3 regions of the Micromonospora sp. NPDC049900 genome follow, and region 2 is predicted to be linked to each of the others. Evidence: riboswitches for the same ligand, from Rfam matches in the RefSeq annotation. Region 2 holds a riboswitch; each other region holds the start of a gene.
The links. Region 2 has a riboswitch for cobalamin ahead of ACIBMZ_RS15505 (energy-coupling factor ABC transporter permease). Riboswitches for the same ligand answer to the same signal wherever they lie in the genome.
Positions count from the first base shown of each region.

Region 1: linked by a shared signal. The riboswitch ahead of ACIBMZ_RS22580 (ribonucleoside-diphosphate reductase subunit alpha) and the one ahead of ACIBMZ_RS15505 (energy-coupling factor ABC transporter permease) in region 2 are both predicted to bind cobalamin.
Region 3: linked by a shared signal. The riboswitch ahead of ACIBMZ_RS22465 (peptidase) and the one ahead of ACIBMZ_RS15505 (energy-coupling factor ABC transporter permease) in region 2 are both predicted to bind cobalamin.

Region 1 covers NZ_JBITKM010000011.1:118,558-124,860, forward strand. Annotated here, with positions in the region: gene ACIBMZ_RS22575 (amino acid adenylation domain-containing protein) at 1-1,218, opposite strand, end outside; cobalamin riboswitch at 1,339-1,547, shown strand; gene ACIBMZ_RS22580 (ribonucleoside-diphosphate reductase subunit alpha) at 1,684-4,059, shown strand; gene ACIBMZ_RS22585 (ribonucleotide-diphosphate reductase subunit beta) at 4,050-5,105, shown strand; gene ACIBMZ_RS22590 (GntR family transcriptional regulator) at 6,048-6,303, shown strand, end outside.
Region 2 covers NZ_JBITKM010000005.1:354,459-366,947, reverse strand. Annotated here, with positions in the region: gene ACIBMZ_RS15525 (helix-turn-helix transcriptional regulator) at 1-492, shown strand, start outside; gene ACIBMZ_RS15520 (hypothetical protein) at 512-2,098, opposite strand; gene ACIBMZ_RS15515 (roadblock/LC7 domain-containing protein) at 2,396-2,815, shown strand; gene ACIBMZ_RS15510 (DUF2267 domain-containing protein) at 2,820-3,224, opposite strand; cobalamin riboswitch at 3,350-3,525, shown strand; gene ACIBMZ_RS15505 (energy-coupling factor ABC transporter permease) at 3,555-4,247, shown strand; gene ACIBMZ_RS15500 (energy-coupling factor ABC transporter substrate-binding protein) at 4,244-4,573, shown strand; gene cbiQ (cobalt ECF transporter T component CbiQ) at 4,573-5,316, shown strand; gene ACIBMZ_RS15490 (energy-coupling factor ABC transporter ATP-binding protein) at 5,313-6,212, shown strand; gene ACIBMZ_RS15485 (alpha-glucuronidase) at 6,244-8,376, shown strand; gene ACIBMZ_RS15480 (hypothetical protein) at 8,503-9,309, shown strand; gene ACIBMZ_RS15475 (TioE family transcriptional regulator) at 9,348-10,082, opposite strand; gene ACIBMZ_RS15470 (DUF6194 family protein) at 10,146-11,717, shown strand; gene ACIBMZ_RS15465 (hypothetical protein) at 11,784-12,470, opposite strand.
Region 3 covers NZ_JBITKM010000011.1:79,446-85,748, forward strand. Annotated here, with positions in the region: gene ACIBMZ_RS22445 (CDP-diacylglycerol diphosphatase) at 155-1,078, shown strand; gene ACIBMZ_RS22450 (Crp/Fnr family transcriptional regulator) at 1,560-2,228, shown strand; gene ACIBMZ_RS22455 (hypothetical protein) at 2,325-3,617, opposite strand; gene ACIBMZ_RS22460 (DUF4240 domain-containing protein) at 3,993-4,532, opposite strand; cobalamin riboswitch at 4,636-4,765, shown strand; gene ACIBMZ_RS22465 (peptidase) at 4,864-5,919, shown strand; gene ACIBMZ_RS22470 (hypothetical protein) at 5,961-6,303, shown strand, end outside.

The sequences.
Region 1 (6,303 bases), on a different contig from region 2:
CCGGCTGGCCTGCGGGTCCCGGTGGTAGCCGCGCGCCACGTTCGGGCCGCGTACCTCGATCAGGCCCACCCGACCCTCGGGCAGCGGCCGGTGCCGCTCGTCGACGACGCGTACCTCGCAGCCGGGCACCGGGTGTCCCAGGTCCATCAGCTCCACCGCGTGCGTACCCGGCCCGGTGGTAACCGCCCGGCCCTGGCTCAGCGCGGCCCGGTCCAGCACCAGCGGCGCGGCGACCTCCCCGGGCGGCGGGAAGGTCACCGCGAGGGTCGCCTCCGCCAGGCCGTACACCGGTCGCAGGGCGGCCGGGGCGAGCCCGGCCGGGCGTACGTGCGCCAGGAAGGCCCGCCACACCGTGGGGGAGATGGGTTCCGCACCCACCACCACGCACCGGACCCGGCTCAGGTCCAGCGTGGCGAGGAGGTCCGTCGGGACCCGGCGGACCGCCAGCGCCAGCGCGAAGTTCGCCGCCGACAACAGGGTCGCGCGGTGTCGGTGCGCGGCGGTGAACCACAGCGCCGGGCGCTTCGCGAACGCCAACGGGGGAACCCGGACCTGCGTGCACCCGATGGCGAGCGGGGTCAGATGCGTACCGATCAACCCCATGTCGTGGAAGTACGGCATCCAGGTGACCAGGACGTCGTCCGGCCCGGCGCCACTGGCCAGCCGGGACTGCTCCACATTGGCCAGCACGTTGGCGTGGGTCAACTCCACCCCGCGGGGCGTGCCCGTGCTGCCGGAGGAGAACTGGAGGAACGCCACGTCGGTGGGGTCGGCGGCGAACAGATCCTCCGGTGGGGCGCCGGTCCGCAGGTCGGCCAGCCGCAGCACCGGTCCGGCCAGCCCGTCGGCGACCGCCCCGGTGGTGTTGTCCACCACGGTCACCGCGTCGGCGAGCAGCTCGCGGACGGCCCGTACCCGGGCCGGTTCGGGCGGTAGCGGCACCGGGACCAGCCCGGCGGCGAGCGCACCCCAGAACAGTGGCTGGAAGTCGTCCCCGGCGTCGGCGACCAGGATCACCGGCGTGCCCGGGATCACTCCGGCCGCGCGGTAGCCACCCGCCACCCGCAGCGACTCGTCCCGCAACTGCCGGACGGTCACGGTGCGCTCGGTGCCGTCCTCGCGCACGTGCACGATCACCTGGTCGGGCGTCCGATCCGCGGCCCGGACGAGGATGTCGAGCAGTGCCCGTCGGTCGCCGGGTCCGGCCGCTGTCTGCACGCGACGATGCTAGTGGGCATGATCGAGTACCCGGCCGACGGTCGGCGGGATGCCCGACATCTGGCACGCGACACGCCCGGCACAGCATCTGGTGTTGCCATCTCCGCACCGCACCCATATATGGTGTGCCCCGTAGCTGGTTCGGCCGCCGCTCCACGACGGTCGAGGCAAGAGGGAACCCGGTGGGAATCCGGGACTGCCCCGCAGCGGTGAGTGGGAACGACCGCCGTCATCACGCACTGGACCCGCCAGGTCTGGGAAGCGACGGCCAGTAGGCGCGAGCACCAGGCCCACGAGTCCGAAGACCTGCCAGCGCGCCGCACGCGACGTGTGCGGCGGTCGAAGGCCGCGTGGGACGGCCGACGCCAGGAGCTGGTCAGTCACGGCAGCAGTGCCGTCGGATGACCGGCGGCGTCCTCCCGCGCGGACCCGACGATCTCGGGGACAGGCGTGAGGAGGGGGAACATGACGGTGACCCAGGAGCAGGCGGGGCCGGAGCAACGCCGGCACGTCATGCAGGTCCGCAAGCGGAACGGCGACACCGAGCCGGTGGACGTCAACAAGATCGTCAAGGCGGTGGAGCGGTGGGTCGCCGACCTGGACGAGATCGACCCGCTGCGGGTGGCCACCAAGACCATCAGCGGGCTGTACGACGGCGCGACCACGGCCGAGATGGACAAGCTGTCCATCCAGACCGCGGCCGAACTGATCGGTGAGGAGCCGCAGTACTCGAAGCTGGCGGCCCGGCTACTGGCCGCGTACGTGGACAAGGAGGTCCGTGGGCAACAGGTCGCCAGCTTCAGCCAGTCCATCCGGTACGCACACGGCCTGGGCCTGATCGGCGACGACACCGCCGCGTTCGTGGCCCGCAACGCGCGCAAGCTGGACGACGCCGTCGACCCGGCGGGGGACCTGCGCTTCGAGTACTTCGGGCTGCGCACGGTCGCCGACCGCTACCTGCTGCGGCACCCGCAGACCCGGCTCGTGGTGGAGACGCCGCAGTACTGGCTGTTGCGCGTCGCCTGCGGCCTGTCGCAGACGCCCGGCGAGGCGATCGGCTTCTACCGACTCATGTCCAGCCTGGCCTACCTGCCCAGCTCGCCGACGCTGTTCAACTCCGGCACCCGGCACACCCAGATGTCCTCGTGCTTCCTGGTCGACTCGCCGCGCGACGAACTCGACTCCATCTACGAGCGCTACCACCAGGTCGCGAAGTTGTCCAAGTTCTCCGGCGGCATCGGCATCTCCTGGTCCCGGGTACGCGGTCGGGGCGCCCTGATCCGGGGCACCAACGGCAGGTCGAACGGCATCGTGCCGTTCCTCAAGACGCTGGACGCCGGGGTGGCCGCGGTCAACCAGGGCGGCCGTCGCAAGGGCGCGGCCTGCGTCTACCTCGAACCGTGGCACCCGGACGTGGAGGAGTTCCTCGAACTGCGGGACAACACCGGCGAGGAGTCCCGGCGGACGCACAACCTGAACCTCGCCAACTGGATCCCGGACGAGTTCATGCGGCGCGTCGAGGCGGACGGCGACTGGTCGCTCGTCGACCCGTCGGACGCCCCCGAGCTGCCCGACCTGTTCGGCGAGGAGTTCGACGAGGCGTACCGGGCGGCCGAGAAGAAAGCGGTCAAGACCGTCAAGGCCCGCGACCTGTACGGCCGGATGATGCGGACGCTCGCGCAGACCGGCAACGGGTGGATGACGTTCAAGGACGCCTCGAACCGGCTGTCGAACCAGACCGGCACCCCGGGCAACACCATCCACCTGTCGAACCTCTGCACCGAGATCCTGGAGGTCAACGACGACGCCGAGACGGCGGTCTGCAACCTCGGCTCGGTCAACCTGGGCGCGCATGTCACCGCGGACGGTGTCGACTGGGAGCGGCTGCGCGCCACGGTGCGTACCGCCGTGGTCTTCCTGGACCGGGTGATCGACATCAACTACTACCCGGCCGAGCAGGCGGCGGCGTCGAACCCGCGCTGGCGCCCCGTCGGGCTCGGGCTGATGGGTTTGCAGGACGCGTTCTTCACGCTGCGCCTGCCGTTCGACTCGCCGGCCGCCCGGGAGCTGTCGACCCGGGTGCAGGAGGAGATCTTCCTGACCGCGTTGGAGACCTCCGCCGGGCTCGCCGAGCGGTTCGGCCCGCATCCCGCGTACGCCGAGACCCGCGCCGCCCGGGGTGAGCTGCATCCGGACCTGTGGGGCGCCGAGGTCGGCCAGCCCGAGCGGTGGACCGCGTTGCGCGAGACGGTCGGTCGGCACGGCCTGCGGAACTCGCTGCTGGTGGCGATCGCGCCGACCGCCACCATCGCCTCGATCGCCGGCTGCTACGAGTGCATCGAGCCGCAGGTGTCCAACCTGTTCAAGCGCGAGACGATGTCCGGCGAGTTCCTCCAGATCAACACCTACCTGGTCCGTGAGCTGAAGGCGCGGGGACTGTGGACGGCCGCGATCCGGGAGCAGATCAAGCGCGCCGAGGGTTCCGTGCAGGGCGTCGTCGAGCTGCCCGCGGACGTACGCGAGCTGTTCCGGACCGCGTGGGAGCTGCCGCAGCGGGCGTTGATCGACCTGGCGGCGGCCCGTGCCCCCTTCATCGACCAGTCGCAGTCGCTGAACCTGTTCCTGAGCGCGCCGACCATCGGCAAGCTCTCCTCGATGTACCTGTACGCCTGGAAGTCCGGGCTGAAGACCACCTACTACCTGCGGTCGCGTCCGGCGACCCGGATCCAGCAGGCCACCGTCGCCGTCACCCCGAGCGTCACGCCGGTCGTGGCGGTCAGCGACGACGAGGCGTTGGCCTGCTCCCTGGAGAACCCCGAGAGCTGCGAGGCATGCCAGTGACCACCGTCTCCGAGACCACCAGCACCAGCACCGGCACGGGGGAGCGGCACCTGCTGCTCGACCCCGGCATGGACCTGACCCTGCGGCCGATGCGGTACCCGCAGTTCTTCGACCGCTTCAAGGACGCCATCAAGAACACCTGGACGGTGGAGGAGGTCGACCTGCACTCCGACCTCGCCGACCTGGCCAAGCTCTCCCCGGCCGAGCAGCACCTGGTGTCGCGACTCGTGGCCTTCTTCGCCACCGGTGACACCATCGTCGCCAACAACCTCGTGCTCAACCTCTATCAGCACGTCAACTCGCCGGAGGGACGGTTGTACCTCTCCCGGCAGTTGTTCGAGGAGGCGGTGCACGTCCAGTTCTACCTGAACCTGCTGGACACCTACGTCCCGGACGAGAAGGAGCGGTTCGCGGCGTTCGCGGCGGTGGAGAACATCCCGTCGATCGCCCGCAAGGCCGAGTTCTGCTTCAAGTGGATCGACTCCATCTTCGCGCTGCGCGAGCTGCGGACCCGGGCGGACCGGCGGGCCTTCCTGCTGAACCTGATCTGCTTCGCCGCCTGCATCGAGGGCCTGTTCTTCTACGGCGCCTTCGCGTACGTCTACTTCCTGCGCTCCCGGGGGTTGCTGCACGGCCTCGCCTCGGGCACCAACTGGGTGTTCCGCGACGAGTCCATGCACATGGCGTTCGCCTTCGACGTGGTCGACACCGTCCGTGCCGAGGAGCCGGACCTGTTCGACGCCGAGATGGAGCAGCAGGTCAAGGACATGCTCGCCGAGGCGGTCGAGTGCGAGGTGCAGTTCGCCGCCGACCTGTTGGAGCAGGGCGTCTCCGGCATGTCGCTGGCCGACATGCGCGAGTACCTCCAGCACGTGGCCGACCGGCGACTGGCCGTGCTCGGCATCGCTCCCATGTACGGCAGCGGCAACCCGTTCGCGTTCATGGAGTTGCAGGACGTCCAGGAACTGTCCAACTTCTTCGAGCGGCGGGTCTCCGCCTACCAGGTCGGGGTGACCGGCTCGGTCAGCTTCGACGACGACTTCTGATCGACCGAGCTGTGCCGTTGTCCCGGGTGGCGTGACGCCGCCCGGGACAGCGGCGTTCCGGCTCGGGCTCCGGCCGGTGCCTGGCCGACTGGTCGTGTCGGCGGCCCCTGTCGAGCTGAACCGTTTGCGCTATCGGCTCCTCGACTGGGAGAGCGGCCGACGGTGGCCTGCACGGTGATGTCGGCGAAGTCGCCGGTGCGGGCGTGGAAGAGCGGTGGACCGACGCGGTCGGCGGTGTGGCGGGCCGGGCACTCTCGGCCGGTGACCGTCACGGCCGCCCCGGCGAACGGCGTGGGTCATGGCTGGTCCGGTGAACGGCGTGGGTTGCGGCCGGCCCGACGAGGCGGGGCGGATCACCGCGATCCGTCGCCGCAGTCAGCTCGACAGTGTCCGTGTAAGACATGGGAGTCAGCGGGTCGGCGCCCCTGGCCCCCCGGCCCCCGGCCCCCGGCCCCCCGGCCTATGCCGGCTTCCCCGGCCCTCGGCCGATGCCGAGCTTCGACGCGTGTTGGCGTGCTGGCCGAGCGATTCGTGCGACTGCGGGGAATGGCCGCTCGCCGTGGGCGGACCGGAACCGGTCGCGCCCGTACCCTGTCGCAATGTCTCTGCTGATCCGGCGCGACCTCGGGGCCACCGACGTGCGGTCGCGGGACCGCCGGCCGGGTCGGGTCCCTGCTGTGTCGGCAGCGACCGCAGTGCGGGGACCGGTGGCCGGGCGCGGCCCCGCCGTCCGCTGAGCGGCCCGTGGTGGCCGTCCTGCTCCCGGCCCGCGCGCCCATCCCGGCCCGCTTGTCCGCCGCCGGTCGTCGCGGCGGCGTCCCATCGTCCAGGGCATCCACCAGGCGAAACGCCGGCAGGAAACATCGAGAAACTCGTTCGTCATCTTCCGTTGACCGTGGGATGAGTCGAGTGTTAACTGTTAACAGTTATCAGGAGGACATCGTGTTGGACGTGAGGCCGATCAGGGCGGAGTCCCTCGGCGAGAAGCTGGCCGGCGAGCTGCGCCGTCGCATCATCGTCGGCGACGTGCCGTCGGGCACCCGGCTCGTCGAGGAGGAGCTGGCCGACTCCTTCCAGGTCAGCCGAGGTCCGGTCCGTGACGCCATCCGCATCCTGCGGTCGGAGGGACTGGTCACCGGCTCCGGCCGCAACGCCGTCACCCGGTCGCTGAACGACGCCGACATCGAGGAGCTGATGG
Region 2 (12,489 bases):
ACCCCCGCCGAGGTCGTCACCGAACTCGGCGAGACGCTCCGGCAGACCCCGCTCGGCGTCGCGCTCACCGGCGACCTGACGCGCTATCAGGGCCCGGCCCGCAGCATCGGCTACCGGTGGTTCACCGACCCGGAGACCCGCGCCCGCTACGACCCCCGCGACCATCCGCACCTCACCCGGATGTTCGCCTCCGGGCTACGCGAGGTCGTCACGCTGCGCGGTCCCGGTTCCCGCGCCGCGCACCTCGCCGACCTGCTCCTGACGGAGAGCGACGAGTTCCGGCGGGTCTGGGAGGACCACGAGGTCGGCGTCCGCCCGCACGAGGTGAAGCACTTCGTCCACCCTGAGCTGGGCATGATGGAGCTGACCTGCCAGGTGCTCGTCGACCCGGGGCAGGGCCACTCGCTGCTGGTCTACACCGCCGTACCCGGCAGCGAGAGCTACGAGAAGCTGGAACTGCTGGCCGTCATCGGCACCCAGGCGATGCACTGAGCACGCGACACCGTCCCGGTCACGGGGTGCTCGTCTGCGCCACGCCGAGGCCGGCCAGCACCGCACCCCGGTAGACGACGACCGGTTCGCCGGAGCCGTCGCGGCGCACGACCACCACGGCGTCGAGGTCACCCGGCTGCCCCCGGGGACGGGTGGGCCGCAGCGAGATCAGCAGGTGACCGCCGTCCGGGGTGAGGATCACCCGGTCGACCCGCTGGTCGTCACCGGCACCGGTGGGCACCTCGGTCGCCGCGCCCGACCCGTCGGTCACCAGCACCCGGTCGGCACGTTCCTCGCCGTCGGAATCGACCACCGTGTGCAGCACCGCACCGCCACCGAGGCTCGCGGTGGGCGTGGCGCCCGGCGGGGCGGTGGTCACCGTACCGTCGGGATCGAGGGTCAGCGTCTCGCCGCCCGGCTGGAACAGCAACGCCGACACCGCCGACGCGACGGCCGGCGGGGTGTCGGTCTTGCGTACCAGCACCGCCGCCGCGGCGGGCGAGCCCGGCTGCGGGGTCGCGGTGGCCTCGGAGAGCCGCACCGACCAGGCGCGGGTGGGGCGCGGCGTCGGCTCGCCGCTGTCCGGCCCGAACGGCACGTCGACGACCAGGGCGGTGTCCCCGGACACCGTCGCGGTCACTGACCCCGTCATCGGCGGCAGGTCCGCCACCGGCGTGACCGCACCCGAGGTGAGATCGAGCACGGCGAGCCGGTTGCTGCCGGAGCGGGTGTCCACCACCACGGCCCGTCGCCCGTCCGGGGCGAAGGCGACCTCCCCGACCGGGGTGAGCAGGGTCCGCACGTCACCGTCCGGGGCCACCACACTGACCGCCCGCCGCTGGTCGAGAAGGTGCAGCACCGCGAAGCCGCCCTCTGTCATCGCCCCCTGAACCGTGCCGCTGCCGAGCGTGACGGTAGGCCGGGACCGCCCGTTCGAGGTGTCTGCCACGACGAGCCGCCGGGGCCGCTCCTTGCTGGGCGCGGCGAGGTAGCGGCCGTCCGCGCTGGCAGCGATCGGGTACGACGGCAACGTCATGGGCGCACTCGCCGCCCCGGTCTCCAGGTCGATCCCGCCGTACCCGGTGCGCGGCCGGTCCTGCCACACCACACCACCCAACTCGGCGGCAGAACAGGACGCCTCCACCGACGGCTGCGCGATCGCCCCCGCGCCGGTCACCGTGAGGCACCGGGAGCCGGTGATCGCCAGCCCGACGCCGACGCCGGTGACCTCCCGGGCGTACGTGTGCTCGGGCAGCGTGACATCCCGCAACCGCCCGCCCACGAGCAGCGCGTCCCGGCGGTCCTCCGCCAGGCCCCGCGCGACCGTCGGGAACCGGGGATCGCCCAGGGCGAGGTCGACGTGCCGCCGGACCGGCGTCAGCCCCGCCACGTCGTCCCCGAACCGGTCCACCGCCAGCAGCCCGACCAGGTCGCTGCGCCGCTCGTCCGCCACCGGCACCGCCAGCACCGCCGCACCGAGCCCCCGCACCTCGGCCGGCAACGGCGCTGCCCGCACCGGCAACTCCGACTCCGCCCCGTCGGAGCAGCCGGCGACCGTCGCGAGAGCGGCCACCGCGATCAGGGCAGTCCAGCGGGTACGCGTCATCCCGCCATTCTGATCACCGTAGGCAACCGCCGCGACATGAGGCCGCCGGGCGAGGTGTGGATGTAAGGAGGGGTCCCCTGCTATGCACGAGGCGTTAGCAGGGGACCCCTCCTTACATCACGGTCGGTCAGAGGAACGGTTCTCGGTGTGACCGTGACGTCCGACCCGTCCGATTAGGGTGACCAGCGGCGTCGTACGTTAGGGGGATCAGGGAACAGGTTCGGGGGAACGTAGGGCCCCTGACACCGCGTCTTCTCTGGTACGAACGTAGGAGTTTCGACGAGAGGACAGCGCCTTATGACCCATGCCCTGGTCACCGCCGAGAACCTCAACGCCGCGCTCGACGACATCGTGGATCGGGTGCCCGGTGCCAAGTTCGCGGTGGTGCTCTCCCCGGACGGCATCATGCTGGGGGCCTCGCGGGGCATCGACGAGGAGATCGCCGAGCAACTGTCCAGTGTGGTCTGTGGGCTTCAGGCGTTGGGTCTGGCCGCCGCACGATTGTGCGGCAACGGCGAGCTGCATCAGGTGGTGGTGCAGATGTCGCGGGCGTTCCTGTTCCACGCCACCGCCGGCAACGGGGCGATCCTCACCGTCGGTATCGACGGTTCGGCGGAGGTCGGGGACATGGCGTACGAGGTCGCCCTGTTCTGTGCGCAGGCCGGCGATCACCTGCCGGTGTACGTGGAGCCGGCGCCCCACCTGACCGGCCGGTGATCCGCTAGCCGCGGTCGCGCTGCGCGTCGTAGGACGGCGCCGGGTTGGCCACCTGCCACAGTTCGGCCGGCAGGTTCGCGATGACGTCGTCGTATGCGGCGGGGGCGACGTCACCTCGAATGGTGTCCAGGACCGCCCGGATGCCGGCCTCGGCCAGGTCGGGGTCGACGTCGGCCCGGCCGCCGACGCGTTGGACGAACACGTCGAGCCCGAAGCGTTCGGCGGTCTCGCTGGGCGCGAACGTGTACGCCCGCAGCCCTTCCGGGAGTTGCTCGGCCAGGTCCCGGGCCTCGCCTCCGTCGATCCGCTCGGCCAGCGTGGTCAGGGTTGCGCGCGCGATGGCGGTCGCCTGCTCCGTCGACGCGCCGGTGCGGTTCGCCACCGAGTCGATGAACTCGTTCTCGTCCAACCCGCCGGCCCCTTTCTCGCAACGGATCTGGCGTCTACCCGGGAATCGTCGTGACAAACGGCACTCTTCACCCGAGTACGGTCGTCGGGGTATCGACGAGTCTTGTGCGCCGGTGCGCGGAACGGATAACGTCTCGCCGTCGCGGTAATGGGAAGCCGGTGTGAGACCGGCGCGGCCCTCGCCACTGTGACCGGGGAGTTCACTCCGACTTGTACGCCACTGGGTCCGTGGAGGACCTGGGAAGGCCGGAGTTCGCGACGATCCGGGAGCCAGGAGACCGACCCCGACGTGTGATCTCGTCCACGAGGTGTTGGAAGGGGAGGTCGACTCATGCACATCGCTGAGGGCTACCTACCACCGGTGCAGGCGGCGGCATGGTTCGCGGTCTCGACGCCGTTCGTCATCCACGGTGCACGCAACCTGGTCCAGCAGGTCCGCGCGAATCCCGACGCGAAGCTGTTGCTCGGCGCGGCCGGGGCGTTCACCTTCGTCCTGTCGGCGCTGAAGATCCCTTCGGTGACCGGCTCCTGTTCCCATCCGACCGGTGTGGGGCTCGGGGCGATCCTGTTCCGGGCACCGGTGATGAGTGTGCTCGGCACGATCGTGCTGCTGTTCCAGGCACTCCTGCTGGCGCACGGCGGGTTGAGCACGCTCGGCGCGAACGTCTTCTCGATGGCCATCGTCGGCCCCTGGGTGGCCTTCGGCGTGTACGCGCTGGTCCGCCGGCTCGGTGGCGGCCTCGGCATCTCGGTGTTCTTCGCCGCCGCCCTGGCCGATCTGGCGACCTACTGCGTGACCAGTGCGCAGCTCGCGTTGGCCTTCCCCGACCCGGATTCGGGCTTCGTCGGCGCGCTTGCCAAGTTCGGGTCCATCTTCGCGGTCACCCAGATCCCGCTGGCGATCAGCGAGGGGCTGCTCACCGTCCTGGTGGTGCGGTTGCTGGTCCGGGTGAGTCCGCAGGAACTCCGCCGGCTCGGCGTACTGCGCCGTCCGGCCCCGACGACCGAGGGAGCGGTGGCGTGAAGTCGTTCGGCCGGACCAACCTGTTGTTGCTGCTCGCCGTGGTGGCGTTGGCGGTGGCGCCGCTGGTGCTGGGGCTGGGCAGCGGCGATGAGCCGTTCACCGGTGCCGACGCCCTCGCCGAGGAGGCGATCGTCAACGACCATCCCGACTACGAGCCGTGGTTCAGCTCGATCTACGAGCCGCCGTCGGGTGAGATCGAGTCGGCGTTGTTCGCGCTCCAGGCCGCCCTCGGGGCCGGTTTCCTCGGCTACTACTTCGGGGTCGCCCGGACCCGGCAGCGGCTGCGTGGCGAGCAGTCCGCGACCGGGGAGAAGACCACCGACTAGTGCTCGCGTTGGACGTGGCGGCGTACGCCAGCCCCTGGCGGTGCCGCCACCCGGCGGAGAAGGCCCTGTTGGCCCTGGGGCTGCTGGGTTGTGCGCTGCTCCTGCCGCCGTGGCCGGGCGCCCTGGTGGTGGGCCTGACCGCGACGGTGGCGCTGCTCGGGCCGGCGGCGTTGCCGCCGCGCCTGCTGGTCCGGGCGGCCCGGACGCCGCTGTTGTTCATCCTGACCGGTTCGGTGCCGATGCTGGTGGCGGTCTCCGGCCCGACGCGTGTGCGGTGGGCGCCGGAGGGGGTGGCGACGGCCGCCACGACCGCCGGTCGAGCCTGCGCCGCGTTGCTCTGTCTGCTGCTGTTCGCCGCCACCACGCCGCTTGCCGACGTGCTGCCCCGGCTCCAGCGTCTCGGGGTGCCCAGCGCCGTCACCGAGGTGGCCGCGCTGATCTACCGGATGTTGTTCCTGCTGTTGGAGAGCGTGCACGCGGTGCGGCAGGCCCAGGCGGCCCGGCTGGGCTACCGGACCTGGGCCAGCACCTACCGGTCGCTGGCCGGGCAGGCCGGCGCGGTCTTCGTCCGGGCGTTCTCGCTGGCCCGGCGGTGGGAGGAGGGGTTGGCGCTGCGCGGTTACACCGGCTCGTTGGCGGTACGCACCGAGGTGCGGCAACCGTCGGTGGCGTTCCTGGCGGTCACCGTGCTGCTGTTGGCGGCGGTGGTGCTGTCCACCCGGCTGCTGGTGGTGTTCGGGTGAGCGGCGACCCGCCCCTGTCGGAGCCGCGCGAGGTCGGTGACCCGCCGCTGCTGGAGCTGCGCGGGGTCAGCTTCGGGTACGAGGCGGACCGTCCGGTGCTGACCGACGTCGACCTGCGGGTGCCGGCCGGGCGGCGGATGGCCGTGCTGGGGCCCAACGGCGGCGGCAAGACGACCCTGTTCCGGCTGATGGTCGGCGCGTCGGCCGTCGACTCGGGCACGGTGCTGGTCGGCGGGGTGCCGCTGCGTCGGACCCGGGCCGGGCTGCTCGACGTCCGCCAGCAGGTGCAGTTGGTGCTCCAGGATCCCGACGACCAGTTGTTCGCTGCGACCGTCTTCCAGGACGTCTCGTTCGGGCCGGTCAACCTCGGTCTGGACGACGCGCGGGTGCGGCAGCGCTGTGCCGAGGCGCTGGCCGCGTTGGAGATCACCGACCTCGCCGACCGTCCCACCCACCTGCTGTCGTACGGGCAGCGCAAGCGGGTGGCGATCGCCGGAGCGGTGGCGTTGCGACCCCGGGTGCTGATCCTCGACGAGCCGACCGCCGGGCTGGACCCGTCGGGGGTGGAGGCGCTGCTGCGGACGCTCGACGCCCTGCACCGGGCCGGCACCACGCTGCTGCTGGCCACGCACGACGTGGACCTGGCATACCGGTGGGCCGACGAGCGGGTGCTGGTGGCGGGCGGCCGGATCCGGCAGGGCGTGAGCGGTGCCGAGTTGGGCGGCGGGGACCTGCTCGACGGTGCCGCGTTGACTCCGGCGTGGGCGCCGGTGGTGCACCGGCTGTTGGACCGCGTGCCCGACCTGGCCGGGGCCCGGCCACGGACCCCGGCGGAGTTGGCCCGGCTGTTGGACGCTGCGGTCGGTACCGGCCGAAAGGTTCCGGAAGGACCTTGACGCATCGATCAAGATGGTTACGATCTGCGCAATGCGACGGATTCGCCCGGAGCACACCGGCCCCGACCCGACCGACGTCCATCCCGCCTGGCTACCGCCGGCCGCGTTCCGCGCCGTCGGTGCCCGGCACACGCTCGTCCACGGCGACGGCCTGCTCGTCGACACGGTGCTGCACGAGGTCCGACTCGCCTGCGCCACGCACGGCGGCACGTTCCGCCGCTCCGCCGACGGCCCACCCGCCCACCTCGTCCTCGCCCTGACCGGGACCGCCGGTCGGCCGGGCGGGACCGCGCCGTCCGACCGCACACCGTCCGTCGTGGACGACGACGGGACGCAACGGGTCCTCGACGCCGCGCGGGCCGACCTGGCCGCCGCCGGGGGCGGGCCGCTCGGCGACGAGGGGTACGCGGTCGTGCGCCACGGCGAGGTCACGGTGGTGCTGGCCGACGAACCGGCGGGACTGCTCTACGGGCTGTTCCACGTGGTCCGGCTCGGTGAGGCGGCGTTCGGCGCTCCGCATCCGGCGCGGGCGTACCGGCCGGTGATGCGGCGACGGATGCTGGACCACTGGGACAACGTCGACGTGCACCCGGTGATGGGCCAGGTCGAACGCGGGTACGCCGGTGGGTCGATCCTCTGGCGGGACGGCCGGGCGCACCCGGACCGGGCCCGGGTGCGGGCGTACGCGCGGCTGCTGGCGGCGTGCGGGATCAACGCCGTGTCGGTGAACAACGTCAACGTGCACGCCACCGAGGCGCGGCTGCTCACCGACCGGCTCGACGACGTCGCCGAGATCGCCGACGACCTGCGCCCGTACGGCATCCGGGTGCACCTGTCGGTGAACTTCGCCGCGCCGGTGATGGTCGGTGGGCTGTCCACCGCCGACCCGCTCGACGAGAAGGTGGCCGCCTGGTGGGCGGAGACCACCGCCCGGGTGTACGACCGCATCCCGGACTTCGGCGGCTACCTGGTGAAGGCCGACTCGGAGGGACAGCCCGGCCCGTTCAGTTACGACCGTGACCACGCCGACGGGGCGAACCTGCTGGCCGAGGCGCTGGCGCCGTACGGGGGCGTGGTGCACTGGCGGGCCTTCGTCTACAACCACCGGCAGGACTGGCGGGACCGCTCCACCGACCGCGCCCGCGCCGCCCACGACACCTTCGCCCCGCTCGACGGTCGCTTCCGGGACAACGTGGTCGTGCAGGTCAAGCACGGTCCGGTGGACTTCCAGACGCGGGAGCCGGTCTCCCCGGTGATCGCGGCGATGCCGGGCACCCGGCTGGCGGTCGAGTTCCAGGTGACCCAGGAGTACACCGGCCAGCAGCGGCACGTCTGCTATCTGGCGCCGTGGTGGCACGAGGTGCTGCGGTTCACGCCGTGGGGCGAGGACGGGCCGACGGTCGCCGACGTGGCCGCCGACGGCGGTGGACTGGCCGCCGTCTCCAACGTGGGCGACGACCCGTTCTGGACCGGTCACCCGCTGGCCCAGGCCAACCTGTACGCCTACGGCCGGCTCGCCTGGGACCCGCGCCTGCGTCCGGAGGAGGTGCTCGACGAGTGGATCGACCTGACCTTCGATCCGGCGGCCGGTGCCGATCCCGAGCTGCTGCGGCGGACGCTGCACGAGATCATGGACGACTCGTGGCGCACCTACGAGCGGTACACCGCCCCGCTCGGGGTGGGCTTCATGGTGCGACCCGGGCTGCACTACGGTCCGGACGTCGACGGGTACGAGTACACGAGATGGGGCACCTACCACTTCGCCGACCGGAACGGGGTGGGCGTGGACCGGACCCGGGCCACCGGCACCGGCTTCACCGGCCAGTACCCGCCGCCCTGGTCGCAGGTGTACGAGTCGGTGGAGCAGTGCCCCGACGAGCTGCTGCTCTTCTTCCACCACGTCCGCTACGACCACGTGCTGCACAGCGGGAGCACCGTGGTGCAGCACATCTACGACACGCACTTCGCCGGGGTCGCCGAGGTGACGGCGATGAGTGACCGCTGGGCGGCGCTGGCCGGGCTGGTCGACCCGGCCGTGTACGCCCGGGTGGATGAGCGTCTGGCCGAGCAACGACGCAGTGCCCAGGAGTGGTGCGATCAGGTCAACGCGTACTTCCATCGCAAGTCCGGAGTGCCGGACACGTATGGTCGTCCGCTGTTCTGAGGCCGGGCGGAGTCGGTGGGGGTTGACCGACTCCGGTAGCGTGTCGGCGGTCTGCCTGGGGGAGGTCCCCCAGCGTTGTCCAGGGAATGGGGCTGTCAGTTGTCACTGTCCAAGAGGGTCGCCGTCGTGGCGGTCTCCGCGCTCACGGCACTCGCGATGACCGCCTGCGGCGGCGGTTCGTCGTCCGACTCGGATGCTGCGGCGCAGCCGAACGTGCTGGAGCAGCTCGCCAAGGACTTCAAGGGGTCGCTGCAGAAGACCGTGGAGAAGACCGAGTCCAGCGACTCGGTGACCATGTCGATGCAGGGCACGGCGGGCGGCGAGAAGATCACCGCGCAGGGTGTCATCGATCTGCGTGACCCGATCAAGGTCGAGATGACGACCACCGACTCGGACGGCAAGCCGACGACCATCCGGATGATCGAGACCGCGGTCTACGTCGAGGTCCCGGAGGCCGACCGCGCCAGCATGGGCGGCAAGCGCTGGCTGAAGATCGATGTGGGTGCGGCCGGTGCGCAGGCCGGCATGGACTTCACCAAGCAGCTTGAGGACGTCGACCCGACCAAGCAGGTCAAGGCGCTGCTCGCCAGCGAGAACGTCACGGTCGTGGGTGAGGAGAACGTGAACGGGGTGGACACCGTCCACTACACCGTGACCCAGTCGATCGAGGAGTACCTCCAGCAGATCGACGCCGAGATGCGTAAGGGCGTCGAGCAGGAGCTGGCCAAGCAGGGTGTCAAGGAGGTCACCATCGACCTCTGGGTCGACGGGCAGTACCAGCCCCGTCGGGCCAAGGTCGTCACCGGCAACCTCGGCGACATTACCGTCGACTACACCGACTACGGCAAGCCGGTGAACATCGAGACCCCGCCGGCGGCGGAGACCACCGACTTCGCCGAGATGATGAAGGGCCTCGGGGACCTGACCTCCTGACCCGGAACCGGCACGACTGCCCGGTCGGTGAGTAGCCCTCACCGGCCGGGCAGCGTCGTCTCCGCCGCCGGATCCAGGTACGCGGCGAGCCGCGCCGCGCCGGTGAGCAGGTGCCTCCCGCGTACGGTGAGCCGCTCCCGCCAGCCGTGCAGGGACGCGGCGAGCGGTGCGGTGCCCCCGGCGGCGCGTACCCGGCGGAGCACGTCGGCGATGTGGTCGAGCCGGTATCCGCCGCGCCGCAGCAGGTGAGCGAGTTCGGCGTCCCGCACGTCGTCGGGGGAGTAGACGCGGTAGCGGGTCGCCGGGTCACGGTCCGGCCGCAGCACGCCGGCCCGCTCCCACTTGCGCAGGGTCGCCGGGCGTACGCCGAGCCGGTGCGCCACGGCACCGATCGGCATCCCCGTGCGACGGCGCGGTTCGGGCGTGGCCCCGACGAGGACCGCCACCGCCGCCTCGACCGCGTCGAGCGTCTCCCGGTCCCGGTGCAGCAGAGCGTGGCCCTGGTCGATGATCCGCAGCGCCGTGTCGATCTCGCCCCGGTGCACGGCGCGCATGATCTCGCCGCTCGCCGCGTGCCCGTGCCCCCGGATCAACGCCAGGTACGCGTCCAGCGCGCGGGCGTGCCGCTCGGTGTACCTGCGGTATCCGGTCGGACTGCGCTCGGCGGGCGGCAGGATCCCGTCCCGCTCGTAGTTGCGGACCGCCTGCGCGGACAGCCCGTGCGGGCGGGCCAGGTCGATCGGTCGACGTGTCCCACCGTTTGAGGGTTGCACCGCGTTCACCGTGCCAGTCTGCGCCAAAGTCTCAACAGGCGGTTCAGCGATACGGTCGATGGAATGACAGATCTCCTGGACCTGCTCCCCGTACCGCCGACCCTGCTCGCGCTCGGCGAACCGACACACGGCGAATCCGCCTTCCTCCAGATCCGCAACGAGCTGTTCCTGACGCTGGCGCAGCGCGGCTACCGGTCGATCGCGCTGGAGAGCGACCGGGCCGCCGGGCTGGTCGCCGACGAGTTCGTGCGGGGCTGCGCCACGGTGACCCTGGACCGCGCGCTCGCCGAGGGGTTCAGCCACGGGTTCGGTGACGCCCCGGCCAACCGGGACCTGCTGGTGCGGATGCGGGAGTACAACGCGGGGCGGTCGGCGGCCGAGCGCCTGACGTTCCACGGCTTCGACGCCCCGCTGGAGATCACCGGTGCCCCCAGCCCCCGCCGCTTCCTGCTCCGGGTCTGTGAGTTCCTGGGTCGGGACCGGACGGCCGAGATCGACGCCCTGGTGGGCGACGAGACCCGGTGGAGCGACCAGGAGGCGATCTGGGAACCGGGGCGGTCGGTGGGCGACACGCCCGAGGCGCAGCGCCTGCGGGTGCTCGCCGACGACCTGCTGACCGAGCTGTACCTGCACGCGCCCCGGCGGCCGGGCGGCTGGCGGGCGGCGTACGCGCAGGCCACGGCGGCGGTCGCGGTGCTGCGCTACCACGCGACGGCCGCCGCGCCACTGGGCCGGGAGGAGCGCTTCGCCCGGTTGGTGGCGGTCCGGGACGCGCTGATGGCGGAGAACCTGCTCGCGATCCGTGCGGCCGAGGCGGACCGGGGGCCCACCCTGGTCTTCGCGCACAACCGGCACCTGCAACGGGAGCCGGGCACCATGACGATGGCCGGTGTCGAGGTCACCTGGTTCAGCGCCGGTGCCATCGCCGGCTCGTTGCTCGGCGACGGGTACGCGGTGGTGGTCGGCAGCCTCGGCGTCAGCCCGGCGCTCGGCATCGGGACGCCCGAGCCCGCCTCCTTCGAGGCAGCCCTTCGCCGCGACGGCGACCTGCCCCGCTACGTCGCCGCCGCGACGGTGCGTCCCGCCGAGAAGCGGGCCCACGACTACCGTTACTTCCCGCTGGAGCAGGCGACCGTGGAGCACGCGGACGCGCTGCTGCACGTGCCGACCGGCACCGGCCCGGCGATGCTCGCCGAACGGATCCTGGCGCTGCCCGGCACCACGCAACTCGTGGCGGGCGCGGAGAACGGGGCGCCGGAGGGTGCCTGGGGCGACCGGTTCTTCTCCGTCGGCCCGGACCACCGGCGGCCGTTCGCCACCATCGTGGAACGTGACGTGCCCGGCTTCGACGAGGACTCCGGGCTCGACCGACCCGGTGTCTTCCGGCTCAACCTCGACGTGGGCCGGACCGAGTTCACGCGGTTGTTCGGGTTCCCGCCCGGCGACTTCCCGCAGCACCGGCACGAGTACGACCTCGCCCGGTTGGACACCGTGTTGCCGCATCCCGCGTACGCCCGGCAGGGCTTCGTCGGCATCGTCATGCCCGGCCCGCAGATGCTGCCCGAGATCGACCGGCTGCTGGCGATCGCGCACGCCCGCGCCGTCGCGCGTCGGAAGCGCTCGGGTGAGGTGTAAGGAGGGGACCCCTGCTATGCACGAGACGTTAGAAAGGTGCCCTTCCTTTCACGCACCCCGTACGAATCACGCACCCCGTACGAACTCCTCGCGGATGGCGTCGGTCATCGGCGCGGTGCCGCGGACCAACGCCAGCGCCAGCAGCGACCCCAGGGCCGCGGTCGCCGCCTCCGACGCGACCAGCGTCAGCGCGGTCGCCGCCACCAGCAACAACGCGGTACCGACCGCCACCACCGGGGTTCGGCTCACGAAGTAGGCGGCCAGCCGCAGCACGTCCCGCAGCCGGAACGCGAACAGCGAGGTGATGACCAGCGCGTTGACCCCGACCACGGCGACCCCGACCCCGACCGCCACCAGCGGCACCACCCACCAGCCGGGTACCCCGGCCACCGGCAGGTTGACCAGGTTCACCGCGATGATCGTCAGCCACACCAGCGTCGGCACCCAGACCAGCAGCGCACCGATCAGGTTGGCCCGGTAGCCGCGCCGGAACAGCCGCCCCGGGTGCAGGTCGGTCAGGTCGAGGCGTTGGTGGTGCAGCGTGTACAGCGCGGCGGACAGCGCCGGGCCGAGTGGCACCGCACAGAGCGCGACCAGCGGCAGGTTGCTCGGATGCCGTTCCAGCGCGAACAGGGCGACCAGGCCGGGCGCCGCGCAGACCAGCAGCAGCACCTCGACCACCAGCAGCGTGTAGACCAGCGCCGCACCCCGCGACAGCGGCCCGTCGCCGAACTCCCGCACCACGGCGCTCACGGCCGCTCCTGGCCGCGCA
Region 3 (6,303 bases), on a different contig from region 2:
GACGGACACGATCAGGGGACCGGCTCCCGGCACCGAGGAGGTTTCGGGTCCTTCGCCTTAATGTCGACATGGCGTCCGAATCGTCCTTCCTGGCGTGCTGGTCCGGGACGGACACCGGCGCATCCACACGGATCGGGAACCCTGGAGGCTGATGGTGGGCGACGACAGGACCGGCACGGAACTGGGCAGACGCCAGTTCGTCAGGCTCTCGGGAACGGTCGGTGCCACCGGCCTGCTGGGGCTGGTCGCCGCCGGGCGGGCACGGGCCGACGGCGGCTCCCCCGACGGGGGACATGCTCCGACGCCCCCGGATGCGCCGGGCGCGCCGGGCACCGCCGCCTGTCCCACGCCGTCCGCCCTCTGCGGTTACCCGAGCGACACCGGTGGCCGGTACGACCTGTGGGACCGGGTGCAGGTCTGCACCGGAGCAAAGCCCGGACCGCCGTTCCCGCAGTGCCTGCGCACCACCGCGACGTACGTGCTCCTCAACGGCGGGTCCGGGTCCAACCACGACTACCTGCTCGTCCCGACCTGCCGTGTCAGCGGCATCGAGTGCCCGTTCATCACCACCGCCGCCGCACCGAACTACTGGCTCGACGCGTGGCTCAACGCCCAACCCGGCCAGCCCGGACACGTGGTCTACCCGCACGTCGGGCTCGGCGTCAACTCGGCCGACCCGATGATCCGGCAGCAGGACCAACTCCACATCCACCTGGCCGGGATCCACTCGGGCATCCAGACCCAACTACAGAACCACGACGCGTCGATCACCAACAACCCGGCCCGGTGGCGCGACCAGATCGTGCCGATCTGGGGACTGACCAGCACCGGAGCCCCCGCACCGCGCTCCTACCGGGTCCTGCACGTCGCCAACCTCAACGACAATCTCTTCCGGCTCCTGCTCGACAGCGTGGTACGACCGACCGGATCGAACATGGCGGCCCAGGCGATGGCGGTGACTCCACGCCTGATCGGCAACGGGGGCTTCTACGTCCTGAACAGCGAGCCGGGGCTGACCGTCCCGCCGGGCCAGCCCGGTGGCACCGGCACCGTCGACTTCCTCCTCGCGTACGCCTGAGACAGCCGGCCGGACAGCCGCGTACGCAGTGTGTCGTGTTCGGTCCGCGAGTGGCCGGAACCGACATGCTACACCAGTCGGGGTGGCGTGCCGCGCGGTGCGGCACGCCCTCGCACGGTGGGCGACAAGCGGTGCGAGCGGTCATTTCACGGGTTGACGTCGCCGCCGAATCGGACCCATCCTGGCCGGGTGGCCATACCTGAGGAACCGTTCGGTGTGCCGGTGCCGGTAAAACGCGCGACTGACGCCCGGCGGAGCGACTCGCTAGCGTATCAGGAACGGACGTCAAGATCATTGATGGTCCGGTGCGATCCCTGGTGCGGTGTGACCGACACCGAGTGGACCCGCCGCGCACCGCGCTGACGAGAGATCGGGACGGTGGACGGAGATGAACCTGGCCGGCACGCGGACCGCCACGAGTGTCCTGGACGACATGCTCGTGCCGCGCGGATCCGAGCTGACGAACCGTCTCATGAAGGGCGTGCGAACAACCCTCTACTCGCACACCGTGGCGGCCCGACGGGTCGCGCTCGCGGCCGGCGAGCTGTTGCAGACGGACGGCGCGGACGCTCGCGTCTACTTCATCGACAGCGGCGCGATCTGCCTGGAGCACTATTCTCCGAACGGTCGCCGGACAATTATCGACGTGTTGTCGAAGAACGAGTACTTCGGCGAGGACTCGCTTCCCGGAATGCCGAACCAGTACATTCCCGCCGCCGTGGTCGACACGAATCTGATCGTGCTCGAAAGCGTCGTCCTGCGGGACCTGCTCGACGAGGCGAGCATCTGCGACGTGTGGTTGCAGAGCCAGATGCTGAAGGCGCGCCGACACCGCTCACTACTGCTGCAACACACCACATCCGACTGCGAGGCGCGCCTGGCGATGCGACTGCTCGACCTGGCGCAGGGGTTCGGCACCGCGTCCGGCCGGAGTATCCGGATCGGCCTCAAGCTGCGCCACGAGGACTACGCCGCGATGATCGGCACGACCCGCTCCCGGGTCGGGCTGTTCCTGCAACGCTTCACCGACCGCGGGATGATCCGGCGGTCGCCCTGCGGAGCCATCCACGCCGACCCGAGTGCGATCGTCGGCTACCTGATGGAGCGGATGGGCCTGGGCCCGCTGCGCCGCCCCGACGCCGTCGCGTGAGCACCGCACACCGATCCGCCGCCGGCACCCCGTACGCCTCCGACTCCCACCCGCGACCACGATCGGCCGTGAGGGGGAGTCGGAGGGCGGAAGGGGTCACTGCCGGCCGCTCGGCTCCACGACCGTCGGGGTGGCGGCGCGGGCCTGCGCCCGGGCCGAGCGGACGGCGTGCCGGCGACGCCGCTCCCGCGCGTTCTGGTAGAGGCTGCGGCCCCAGAGCAGCAGCCCGCCGCCGTCGAGCAGGAAGCTGATCACCGCGATGGTGACGAAGTCCAGGGACCCCATCATGGAGTCCTGGCCGGAGACGAAGAGCAGGAACTGGTAGATGAAGCCCCACAGCAGCGGGATGCCGACGAAGATCAGGGTGAGCAGGGCCATCAGGCGCCCGCCGATCCAGGCCAGGGCGTACCAGCGCACCACCCGCATCTCCCGCCGGGGCAGCCCGGACTGGTCCACCCGGGGCGTGCGCCGCACCACCCGCGCGACCAGGTTGCGCAGGTAGTCCTCGGTGTCGGACATCAGGTTCCGACACCCGAGCGCGGTGGCGACGATGTAGTAGCCGTCGGTCCGCAGGAACAGGAACGTCTGCCAGATGATCCGGACCAGGTACGTGAACAGCAGCGCCGTGAGCAGCAGCGCGCCCCACTCCGGCAGTTGCAGGTAGCCCTGCCGGCCCGCCCAGAGGGCGAAGACGAAGGCCGAGGCGAGCACGCCGTCCACCAGGGTCCCGGCGATGAACGCGACGAAGCGTTGCCGCTTCGGCGCCATCCAGATCGTGCTCATGTCGGTCTGGACCACCAGGATGTACATCTGGTTGCCGATGACGAGCCGCGACGGTACGCCCGCCGCCCGCGCCGCGACCATGTGCGCGGCCTCGTGGATCGCGACCCCGACCAGGGTGAGGATGAACGTCGCCCAGGTCAGCGCCGCGAAGTGGATGGGGAACAGCAGCGTCTCGCCGGGCGTGGGCAGCAGGTCGGGATCGTCGGCGGCGAGGTACACACCACCCGCGATGACCAGGACGCAGAGCAGCAGCACGGGCAGGCTGACCATGCGGCGGGCCACCGTCGGGCTGAGCCAGTTCAGGCTCCAACTGCGCCGGGGGCGGGACGTCGCGGCCGGAGCGGGGGCCGGGGCCGGGGCGGGTGCGGCGGCCCCGCCGTCGACCTCGACGAAACCCTCGTCGCCCAGCGCGTCCAGGAAGTCGGTGATGTCGGGCGTCTCGGCGTACTTCTGTTCGTACTGGCGGACCGCCTCGCCCACCGAGTTGCCGGCGGCCAGCGAGTGGAGCAGATCCAGCCCTTCGGCGGGGATCGACAGGAACACCTGCCGCTCGACGTCGCCGATGATGACGGTGTCGCCCTCCGCTCGGTGGTCGAACGGGCGCACGCGGACAAGTGTGTCTGGTGGGTAGCCGGCCATGGTCAGTCGTCCTTTTCGCTCATCTCATCCGGGTCGTTGAAGGCCGGCACCCGGAGTTGCCGTCCGGGTGCCGGCCTTCAGGTGTGTCACCGTCAGGAGACGACACACGCAGCGGCGACAGCGCTGGTCTTCACCGACTCCAGCCGGCGAACCGTGAGCTTCTTCATGAGAATCACCTCCCTCGCGACATCGGGCAGCACTACGGTGCCGGTCGCGAGGGAGATCGTCTGCTCACTTATGTGCATACGCCGATAGCGTGTGTGTGGCATTGAGCGAATCGAACCGAACATACCTCACAAGCGACGTCGGTCCGGTGGTGTCCTGGTCGTGCCGACCCGTGCGCTACGCGTCGGCCCAGCCGGCCGGATTCGTGCACGACTCCCGGCTGATCCCCGAGCCGGTGTCCGGCCAGTCGCCGAACCGCTCGTGGTGCAGGTGGGAGAAGAGGTAGCAGAAGCCCTCGCAGCCGGCGTCGGGCACCGCCGTCACCGGATTCGCCTTGACCGCCTCGTAGAACTCCCGGCCCAGCGCCACGATGTGGCCGCGCGCGTACAGGAAACCGTCGTCGGAGCCGTCGGTGATCTCGTGGATGTCGGCGCGGTCGATGTCGTACAGCTTGCGCTCGACCACCCGGTCGAGGGCGACCAGCTCGGCGCGGGGCAGCTCGGTGGAGAGCCGACGTAGTTCGGCGACGAAGGGGTCGAGCCACCGGTCCATGGCGTACCCGTCGTCGTGCGCGGGATCGCGGTCGACCAGGGCGCGACGCAGCACCGCCTGCTCCGGACCCAGTCCGGCCCACGCCTGCTCCACCAGCGCCCAGAAGCGGTCCTCCTCCTCGGCCGTCGGCAGCGTCGGGGAGACCTCAAGATCACTGTTCGTCATGGTCGGACGATAACCGCGAGCACCGACAGTGGGAGCCGACGTGACGCACCGCGTGCGACCGGTCGCACATTGACAGCGGCGGCGGGAGCCGACCAGACTGGCCCGACAATTCCACAGCCGCGGTCACGTGTGGGGGAAGTCCGGTCGAAGTCCGGCGCTGGCCCGCAACGGTGGGCCGCCGGGGGTTACCCCGGTGGCGAGCCCGAATACCCGACGTGTCCGCGAGTCCCTGCTCCTCACCCGTCGTGGCCCACGGGTCGGAGGCCGGCCAGCCACGTCCTGACGGGCGGGCCGGGTTCCTGACGACCGCCGGGCCGGAAAGGCGCGCCCGATGGTCGTCCGCCTGAGCCGGTACCGCCTGCTCACCCTCCTCTGCGGCGTGTTCGCCGCCCTCACCCTCACCCTGACTCTCACCGGTCCGGCGACCGCCGCCCCCGTCCAGGTGGGTAGCGTCCGGTCCGACGCCGCCGCCGGTTGGCTGGCCCGCCAACTGGTCGACGGGGAACGATTCGAGACCGTCTTCGACGGCGTCGCGTACCCGGACCAGGGGTTGACCCTCGACGCGGTCCTCGCCTTCGCCGCCGCCGGTGTCGCCGACGACTTCGGTGCGTCCGCGCTGGACTGGGTCACCCGCCCGGACGTCCGCGACGGCTACGTCGGCGACGGCACCACCGAGGCGTACGCGGGCGCGACCGCCAAGCTCGCCCTCGCCGTCGCGGTACGCGGCGGCGACCCGACCGACGTCGGCGGGGTGGACCTGATCGCCCGGCTGCGCGGGTTGCAGGCGCCCGACGGCCGGTTCACCGACCGGTCGGCGTGGGGCGACTACAGCAACACGTTCAGCCAGTCCTTCGCGATCCTCGCGTTGCGTCGGACCGCAGCGGGTACGCCCCCCTCGGCCGCCGGGTGGCTGGTCGGCACCCGGTGCCCGGACGGTGGTTACCCGGTGCTGCCGGCGCAGCCGGTCTGTAGCTCTGACGTGGACGCCACCGCCCTCGTGGCGCAGGCGTTGCGGGCCGCCGGACGGCACTCCGCCGCCGCCGCGGCACTGCACTGGCTGGTGTCGGTGCAGCGGGTCGACGGCGGCTTCGCCAACGCCGACGGGATCGCCAACGCCAACAGCACCGGGCTGGCGGCGCAGGCGCTACGCGACGGTGGCCGACCGCTGTCCTGGCTGCGGGCCCGGATCTTCCTGGCCGGGTTGCAGGTCGGCTGCGGCGCGCCGACAGCCGACCGGGGGGCCGTCGACTTCGACGGCGGCACCTTCGACCCGGGCACCGCCACCCGCGCCACCGCCCAGGCCGTCCTCGGTCTCACCGGCACCGGGTACGCACGGCTCTCGTCTGCCGGTGCCGCCACCGGCGCACCCACCCTGCCCTGCCCCTGAACCACAAACCGATCCCCGTTCCCCCAGACGAAGGAGCGCCCATGTCCCATGTCCAGAGTCCCGCCCGCCGGTGGTTCGCCGGCCTGTTGGCAGCGGCCGTCGTCGCGCTCGGCCTGATCGCCGTCGAACCGTCGCCGCGCGCCGCCCACGCCGCCGCCTGCACCGGCACGACGGGGGTCACCGTCGTGGTCGACTACGGTCCGCTCGGTGGCGGCGTCCAGGTGGCGTGCGCGCTCGGCGACCCGGCCACCGGACTGGCCGCCCTCCAGGGCGCCGGCTTCGCGGTGACCGGTACCCAGCGGTGGGGCCTGGCGTTCATCTGCCGGATCAACGGCCAGCCGACCGCCGCCACCGAGCCCTGCGTGAACACCCCGCCCGCCAGCG